Regions from separate parts of the Bacillus sp. LQ01 genome, predicted to be linked through region 1. Evidence: riboswitches for the same ligand, from Rfam matches in the RefSeq annotation. Region 1 holds a riboswitch; each other region holds the start of a gene.
The links. Region 1 has a riboswitch for magnesium ahead of mgtA (magnesium-translocating P-type ATPase). Riboswitches for the same ligand answer to the same signal wherever they lie in the genome.

Region 1 (3,174 bases):
GTTTGTCCTCGTTCTTCTAACAATTGTAAAGCAATTGCTGAAACGTTCCTTCCTTTTGAAGGAACACCTGCACCAGTTCCTAAAAATACAAATTCCACTTTCTTTCCTCCAGCTCTAAATATACTCTATCTCTCATCTTACGGAATGTTATTTCAAATGGCAAATTGAATTTACATAACCAATCATCTAGACAACTATATAACACGAACGTTATACTTAAAAAATTTAGCCATCGTTCGTGTTTTATGGTAAAATGATTATACTACATTTTAAGGGAGCGTTTTATTATGAAAGAAGTATTTCGTTTACAAACTGATTTTTCATCTTCATTTGATCGCTGGGTAAGTTCTTTCGTGTCTGATCACCCAGCACAATTAGAATGGACAACTTTAAAGGAATTAATCCATGAATATACAACATCACATACAAATGATACGTTACCAGCATATATTTCTTCAGCTTTAACATATTACGCCCAACGTGTTTCAACTACAAACAGTTCAGAGATTGTTATTTTTGAAAACCCTACAATCTCGTAATCTATAATAAAAAAGCACTGGTTACAGTGCTTTTTTATTTATACTTATTTAACAAATGATCATATTCCGTCCAAAAGTCGGTATACATACTTCGCTCAAACTCATTTGAAATTATCTTTTCACTTGATTTATTAAATAATTCTTTTGCTTGTAGTGCAAAAGAAGCAATTTGTTTTCTATATTCATTTTCATTCAATTCTATATGAAGTCCTTCATAGTAGATAGCCTTTTGATTAGTAGAAATAACTTTGACAAAGTCCTTTAAAATCACGTTTTCACCTATATGGTTTATAGTCCAATGAATTGAAATTGGGCATCCTAACATGAGCATAGTGCCACATCCGTGCAAAATAAGCCCCGCTTCATTTTCAATATCACAAATATATTCTTTATCTAAAGTTCGTAACAAAGCTAAAGCTGATTCACTTATTCCCCATTCCTCATCCATACCTGTCTGCGTAATAATCGTTCCAGCCACATTTAAATATATTTCTCCATGAGAACATAAATCTTCATGCTCATTAAACAACCATTTTTGATTCTCAATATTTATAATAAAATTTTGTGGTCCCATTACAAATTCCCCTTTTATAAAAATATTTTTTCCATATTATTCATAATCAATATCATGCATTTCATCCCACATATCTATTATAAATCTGTTTAATATTTTAAAAACACAGATAAAAAAGATATTGACACTACGATTTTACAGTGCTAACATTCAACATGTAATTGAATATGGTCTCTGTTAGGTGAGGCTCCTGTATAGAGAAACGCTGCTGCCCAAAAATGTCGAGAGACGCCAATGGGTCAACAGGAAAGGTCGGAATGAAGGCCTTTTTTAACGTAGCTGGTTTCAGTACCTATGCTATACAGTGCTAAAACTCAACGAGGGAGAGGTGCATGTATTTTGTCATACACAAAAACTGTTTTTATTTATGTCTACTAACAGTCTTTGTTGTGGACTCTTTTAACTGCGAATTCAGACCTTTACTCGTTTTGAGTAAAGGTCTTTTTACGTCTATATGCACCTTACTATGAAACAAACATAGCATATTCAGAAACTACTAAATTGTACGGAGGTGAGGAACAGTTGGCAATTGATGATTCGGCCCAGATACCCATACGTTTTACATTCATATTTCATCATGTAGGTAGGAAAGAAACTGTTCCTCACCATTTCAAATAGTTAGGTAACAGATTGTTTCCTCCTTCATGACAGAGGAGGAACTACCGATGTTTAATTTACAAAGACAAGAAACAAAGCATGCTTATGAGCAAGATAGCATGAAAACAAATAACGAATTATTAGTGGAGGTTGCAACACAAGATGTAAGCTCTGCGTTAAAACTTTTAGAAACAACACAAGATGGATTATCTAAACAAGAAGCGTCTCGTAGACTTTCTTTATATGGTCCGAATGAAATAGCTCATAATAAAATGGCGCCGTGGTACATTCAATTTCTATTGGCATTTAAAAATCCATTTATTTTCGTTTTATTAGCTCTTGGAGCACTCTCCTTTTTCACAGATGATATGCAAGGAACGATTGTCGTATCTGTAATGGTCCTACTTAGTGCAACGATTCGGTTTTCCCAAGAATTTCGTTCTCAAAAAGCTGCCGATAAGTTAAAAGCTATGGTTCGAACAACTGCGAGCGTATTTAGAATAAATGGATTTGTACATGAAACAAAAAATGTAAAGAATTTAAACCGAAATTACACAACAGAAATTCCAATTGAGGAACTTGTACCTGGCGATATTATTTCCCTTTCAGCTGGTGATATCGTTCCAGCTGATGTGCGTGTTGTATCCGCTAAAGATTTATTTGTTAATCAATCTTCTTTGACAGGGGAAGCACTTCCTGTAGAAAAATACGAACACTGCTACCATACAGAAAATAAGCATATCTTACCGAAAAACATGAAAAAAAATTACAATCCACTCGATATGGAAAACCTTTGTTTCATGGGAACAAATATTGTAAGTGGTAGCGCAAAAGCTGTTGTCATCTCAACAAGTACCGATACGTATTTCGGCTCTTTAGCAAATAAGGTAATTGGAAAGCGTGTAGAAACAAGCTTTGATAAAGGTGTAAACAAAGTAAGCTGGCTCTTAATTACATTCATGCTTATTATGGCACCTATCGTCCTTCTCATTAATGGATTCACAAAAGGAGATTGGCAAGAAGCTTTCTTCTTCGCTATTGCCGTTGCTGTTGGCCTTACACCTGAAATGTTACCAATGATTGTAACTGCTAATTTAGCTAAAGGTGCCGTTAACATGTCTAAACAAAAAGTAATTGTAAAACAGCTAAATTCTATTCAAAACTTAGGTGCTATGAACATTCTTTGTACAGATAAAACCGGAACTTTAACAGAAGATAAAGTGGTCCTTGTTCGTCACTTAGATCCCAAGGGAAATGAATGCAATCGCGTCTTGCAATTTGCCTATTTAAATAGTTTCTATCAAACTGGATTGAAAAATTTAATAGATAAAGCTGTTATTAAGCATACAGAGGAAAACAATAAATTTAATCCATCAGCTTTTCAAAAGCTAGATGAAATTCCATTCGATTTCGCCCGCCGGCGTATGTCAGTTATCGTAAAGGATATTTCAGGTGAACATACAA
Region 2 (3,174 bases), on a different contig from region 1:
ATCTTCGTACGCTGCGCTTTTGTTAATGATTCTACATTTTCTAGTACAGCGGATACTGTTCCGTGCTCTTGAATAAGCTTATACGCTGTTTTTTCACCGATACCTTTTACCCCTGGATAATTATCACTTGTATCTCCCATGAAAGCTTTTGCATGGACGATTTGCCACGGCTCTACACCTTTTTCTTCCATGATTTTCTCCGGTGTGTAATATTCGTAATTTCCAATTCCTTTACGCAGAAGCATGACTGTAACGCTCTTATCAACAAGTTGAAGTAAATCCGTATCACCTGTTAAAATATAAACTTCAGCTTCATTGCAATATTGTTTTGCAAGCGTACCGATACAATCATCGGCTTCGTAGCCTTTCATACCGATAACTGGAATGGATAATTTTGCAGTCATTTCTTGCACTAAATCAAATTGAGGAATTAATTCTTCTGGTGGCGCTGCACGATTTGCTTTATAATTCGAGAACGATTCTGTTCTAAATGTCGTACTTCCCATATCCCAGCATGTAACGATATGTGTTGGTTCGATCGCTTGCGTAGCTGTTAATAAGTGTTTCATATAACCATGAATCCCGTTCGTAGGGGTTCCATCTTGTCGTTTCATAAATTGTCCGTAGACACTTGTTGCGTAAAAAGCACGAAATAATAGTGCCATACCATCAACTAATAATACTTTTTTCATAATTCCTCTCCTATTAAAAAAATAATAACCTTACGTTATCACGTAAGGTTATATAAATAGATTACCATTCTACGTTTTTGCTCAACTTTGTCTATTATACATTGTTTTTGTATATTTAGCATCATTAACACATTAAGACGTTCTACTACAACAAGTATGCAAGATGCCTGAATACGTATTTTTTCCAGTAGAAACAACGATAGCTTTTGCATTTCCACTAACAATATGCGAACCTTTAAAACATACATTTTCAAGCTCAAGTGGATTATAATCTTTCATCCGTTTTAATGGAATAAACCGTTTACGTTCAAGGTGATAGCAGCTCTCAAACTTCTCTATATTCGCTTCGTTTCCCGTTAACACAGACTCATTCACTAATAAATCATCTGCATAAATAATACGTACATCAGCTGGCACAGCATCTCCAGCCGAAAGAAAAATCATATCTCCAGGTACAAGTTCTTGCACAGGTATCTCCATCATTTTCAGTTCACTATTTAGCCCTGTACTACTAGAACATTCTACTCTAGATACAGTAATCGTTTCACGTTGTAATTCATCACACACACGTTGTTTTGAAAAACCTGGAATCATGCCACCTAGCTTCATCATTACTTCTGCAAGAAGTGCTCTTTTTGAAGTTAGTTCATTTCGGCCATATACTTGAATACGTTTTTGTGCCTCTTTCATTGATAGTCCGTCTCTTGTTGTTTTAAAATATGCAAATACAGATTTTACATCTCTTGTTGCAATTTCAATTAATAAATCTTTATTTTTTTGGAGCATTGTTTGTTCTTTTATTGATTTTTTACTTAGTTTATATGACGTGTTACCCACAGTTTTGTTTGCATATAACATATTATCGTCTCCTCCTTTACAACATAGGAAGAAACGCTTTGTTTCTCAATTTATCCACTTTACTGTGAAAGTGTCTCGCGCTTTATAAACGCTATATTGTGATAAATATAGAGGGAGGAACAAATCGTTTCCTGCCTACATCATATATTTTTGATTTGAAGTATATGGGTAACGGAACCGAGTCAGAATTTGACATGCTCCTCACCTCCTCGTTTAATTTTATAGTTTATAATATGAAATTACTCATAGCTTGGTAACAAAAAAGACCCCTACCCTTAAGAGAGTAGCGGCCATTACATACACAAATAAACGATTTCTAATATAATTAGAAATCTACGGACCTCTCCCTCACCGAGTTTTAGCACTGTATAGCATAGGTACATTACCAGCTACGTTAAGAAAAACCTTAATTCGATCATTCCTGTTGACCCATTGGCGTCTCTCGACATTTTTGGGCAGTAGCATTTCTCTATACAGGAGCCTCACCTAACAGAGACTTATTTTCATTACATTGAAAATGTTACTCTTATTTAAAATAGATGTCAACCGTAGCCTACAATTTTTTCAAATGGTATGGCAAACTAACGTATATAAAGTGAAACTTTAATCAGTGGGGGTTTTGTTCATCCGCCACTGATTATTAGCCCTCACCAATCGGGCTGCCCGGCAAATAGCGGGATAAAATAAAAAACTTTACGTTTAAACGTAAAGTTTTTAATAAGTTATACAACCAGCGATTACAATCCCAATTGAAAGCGATAAAAACATAAGAAAAAGACCGACTGCTTGATTATCTTCTTCGAGACTTTTGTTTATATTAAAGCGTGGTGTAAGCCACTCAGCTAAATAAAAGACGATAATTTGAGCCAAAATCCCAACTGCTCCCCACGAAATCATATCAAGAAGTGAAATTGAATTAGCTGCTGTCGAATATAAAACGATAGCTAACCCAAGTAATCGCCCTCCAAGCACATAGCTTACCGCCTTATTACCTTGAGCCATTAACTTAAATTCCTTAACTTTCGTTGTCACTTCCATCAAGAACAGACCAATACATAAAAGTCCAAGTGTTACTGCTAAATATAATAAAAAATTAATCATTTTTCCCCCTCCTTTTTATACCTACCGGTAAATAGTACGATTCATTTCCTGTAATCTTTTCTCCCGCGCGAATACCGATACTACTCGCTTTTCCAGCAATTAAAAAAGAACCAAACACATAGGACAGTTTCTCCATCCCTTTTTCTGTTTCCAAGGATACGACTGGCAGTTCTGTATACTTTTGAAATATCGGCAGTGCAGTTTTATACGTTTGATGTGCATTTTGAAGCATAATATTTTCATCCTTATCGCGAATCGTAATTGTATCTCCTTCTCTACCAAATGAAGGTTTTTGAACGAAAGAACCTTTTCCTAAAAATAAATCTGGTTCTAAATATGTAGGTAACATATATTCTTTAATCCACTGTTGTTCCTCGTTTGTATAAAAGACCTCTTCTTCTGCTAACCCCCAAATAAGACACTGAATTGATTTTGGCTGAAGTAAAAATGCTGACAAAGGATTTATTATAAAAAGCTTTCCGGCTTTTACAAGTTGCAGCAGTTCCACACCTACCAAATCTCC
Region 3 (3,174 bases), on a different contig from region 1:
GGGCTGTTACAAGTATTGTTCCTAATTTAAGAAATTCAGCTGGCTGTATTCCAAAGATCCATGACTGAGCATTATTTACCACTTTTCCTTTCCATAAAACCATAATTAATAAAAAAATCCCCCCAACCATAATACAGATTGAGACTATTCGTTTTTTCCATATTTCATATGGGAGTAAAGCACAAATTATTAATCCTATTGTTCCTAAAAGTAGCTTTGTTAATTGAGAATCAACAAAATGTCTACTGTTATAACCGTAATGTTGGACAGCGACAATGGAGCTTGCACTATACATCATGATAATACCTAAAGTACATGTTATGAATAGAGGAAGGAGCAATAGATAATCGAGTTTTAATATTTTTTTCATTTTAATATCCTCCTGATTTAAAACAAAACATAATATTACATTTGCTAATGAATAGAATCTTGTTCTCGTCAATTACTAAATATGACTTTTGTTTAGAAAGATTCTATCACTTATTCCCTGTTTTTTACGCAAAAATCCCCCTAGTATGTAACTAGAGGGATTCAAAATGGCATGACTAAATAAGGCTTTTTCCCCCTAGTAGAGCTTTGGCACTATACAACGTAAAGTAATGAAAATTCATTACTTAGCTATCTTAAGAAGAGCCTTAATCCGACAATTCCTGTTCTACCCATTGGCGTCTTTCGACATTTTTGGGCAATAGCCTGTGTTTGCATAGGAGCCTCACCTAACAGGTTAAGCAATATAAATTTTATGTGTTTGTTTCGTGTAGCAAGCATAAATATATTTTTTTTGCTTGTCAAGCAACCGTATTGCTAATTTTATTTGTTTTATTGCTTTATAGTCCTTTGAGAAATGATATAAAAAAATGTCTGTAATCATTCTGTATAAGTACATATTTTTGACTTGTAGTGTATCGTTTGATTAAGTAGTTTAACCATATAAATTTGATAAACAGTAAAGAAGATTTTAATCATAAAAGAAGATTTTTTGTGAATGTTCTTTTTATATACAGAATGACTAATTATTCATCTTTTGTTATAAAGTTGGAATTTGATTAAAAATAATAAGTTTCATATGTTTTATTACGTTTCTTCGAATTAAATCTATTTGAATTCTATGTTTTTTAAGGGGAATTTTAAATTTATAATAAAATATAATTTCATTTTCTATAAAAGATTTTTTTATAAATGGAATTGAAAGTCAGTTGACAAATATTAAATTCTGGTTTAAATTTTGAAGTAATTCAATAAACTTTGTTAGGTGAGGCTCCTGTATAGAGAAACGCTGCTGCCCAAAAATGTCGAGAGACGCCAATGGGTCAACAGGAACGGTCGGATTAAGGCCCTTCTTAATGTAGCTGGTTATAAAAACCTATGCTATACAGTGCTAAAACTCAACGAGGGAGTGGTATACGATTTGATAGAAAGGCACCTCTGTGATTTCGGCAGAGCTGTCTTAATAATCATTTATTTGTATTGTGAAAAAACCTTTACTCCTTTTTGAGTAAAGGTTTTTCTGTTTAATGTTATTTATTTTTATCTTGTCTATATTCAAAAAGGAGGTAATTCTAACTAATGAATTGATTGCAATGTAACTATTATTGCTCTAATAAAAAATTTAAGACAGATAAAATAAAACAAAACCACTCATGAAACTCTAGAGTCTCCCTTAGCAATATGAGGAGGAGTTAACATGAAGAAATTATTAAAGGAATTACTTATAACCAAAAATAACTTGGATGCAGAGAAAGTTTTACGTCTTCCGTCGTATGATATTGCGCAAGAAGTAAAACAGTTTTCAATTGAAGATCAAGTCATATTACTAAATATGATTCCTGTATTAAAAAGCTCTAAAGTTCTTCAATATATGAGTGCAGAAGAAAAATATAATATCTTAATTCACTTATCTGAAAATAAAGCTAAAAAGTTACTGAATTTACAACCGATTGATGAATTAGTAGATTTACTTCTAGCGGTTCATCCGGAAAAACAGGCTAAATTAATGGCGTATCTAGATAAAATTACAAAACATAACGTAAAAAAATTAATGACTTTCAAACCTGAAACGGCAGGAAGTCTTGTTACAAGTGATTTTGTTGCAGTTAGAGGAAATTGGTCAGTAAAAATGACATTGAAGTACATTAGGGAACATTCTGAAAATGTAGAATCAATATCTTATAGTTATGTTCTTGATAGTCATGGTTATCTTGAGGGAATCGTTTCCATACATGAGTTATTACTAGCAGCAGATGAAGAGATATTATCTACTATCATGATGCCAGAGGTAATTTCAGTACACGCTGAAGTTGACCAGCAAGAAGTTGTAAAAAAGCTACTGAATTATAATTTAGCAGCAATACCTGTCACAACAGCAAATAATAAAATGATTGGTATTATAACATTTGATGACGTAATGAATGTTATGGAAGCAGAAGCTACAGAAGATATTCAAAAGTTAGGCGGAAGTGAACCATTGAATCAATCTTACTTTGAAGCTAGTATTTGGAGCATTTTCCTAAAACGTCTACCATGGTTATTACTTCTTTTTGTTGCTGAGGCATATACAGGTACAGTATTAAAGTATTTTGAAGACGAAATTGAAACTGTAGTTGCCCTTGCTTTCTTTGTTCCATTATTAGTAGGTACTGGAGGGAATACAGGAACACAGGTTGTAGCAACAATTACTCGTGCAATTGGTATTGGAGAGTTAAAATTTAAAGACATTTTCCGTGTAATGAAAAAAGAATTTGCAATTGGTATGCTTCTTGGACTTGCACTTGGGATAGCTGGGCTCATTCGTGCTTATATGTTAGGAGTTGGAACAGAAGTTGCGCAAGTTGTAGCAATTACTTTATTATTTATTGTTATTTGGGCTTCTCTTGTAGCAGCTGTTTTACCTTTAATTCTAAGAAAATTAAAACTAGATCCTGCAGTTGTTTCAGGTCCATTTATTACAACATTTGTTGACGGAACAGGATTAATAATTTACTTCATGGTTGCAAAAACGTTATTAAATTTATAAATATACACTAAAAAAACGAAATCCGGAATAAGTATGTTGCCTTAATTGCTAAAACATAGTGGGGAATTCAGGCATGAGGAAATCAAACACTTTTGTCTTTAGATAAATAATATTTTAATGGATTTATTGAATGTAATGAATGCTGGAGGATAAAACTATGA

Region 2: linked by a shared signal. The riboswitch ahead of AC22L0_RS04355 (P-type ATPase actuator domain-containing protein) and the one ahead of mgtA (magnesium-translocating P-type ATPase) in region 1 are both predicted to bind magnesium.
Region 3: linked by a shared signal. The riboswitch ahead of mgtE (magnesium transporter) and the one ahead of mgtA (magnesium-translocating P-type ATPase) in region 1 are both predicted to bind magnesium.

Annotation. Positions count from the first base shown of each region.
Region 1 is NZ_JBYEZL010000002.1:687,168-690,341, reverse strand. It holds gene rnz (ribonuclease Z) at 1-98, opposite strand, end outside; gene AC22L0_RS16025 (DUF3932 family protein) at 288-539, shown strand; gene AC22L0_RS16020 (hypothetical protein) at 574-1,113, opposite strand; M-box (ykoK) riboswitch at 1,280-1,447, shown strand; gene mgtA (magnesium-translocating P-type ATPase) at 1,779-3,174, shown strand, end outside.
Region 2 is NZ_JBYEZL010000001.1:796,135-799,308, reverse strand. It holds gene AC22L0_RS04360 (5'-3' exonuclease) at 1-692, opposite strand, end outside; gene AC22L0_RS04355 (P-type ATPase actuator domain-containing protein) at 825-1,550, opposite strand; M-box (ykoK) riboswitch at 1,886-2,051, opposite strand; gene AC22L0_RS04350 (DUF350 domain-containing protein) at 2,265-2,651, opposite strand; gene AC22L0_RS04345 (glutathionylspermidine synthase family protein) at 2,644-3,174, opposite strand, start outside.
Region 3 is NZ_JBYEZL010000001.1:1,639,058-1,642,231, forward strand. It holds gene AC22L0_RS08465 (FtsW/RodA/SpoVE family cell cycle protein) at 1-370, opposite strand, end outside; M-box (ykoK) riboswitch at 555-731, opposite strand; M-box (ykoK) riboswitch at 1,238-1,403, shown strand; gene mgtE (magnesium transporter) at 1,685-3,013, shown strand; gene AC22L0_RS08475 (phosphodiester glycosidase family protein) at 3,171-3,174, shown strand, end outside.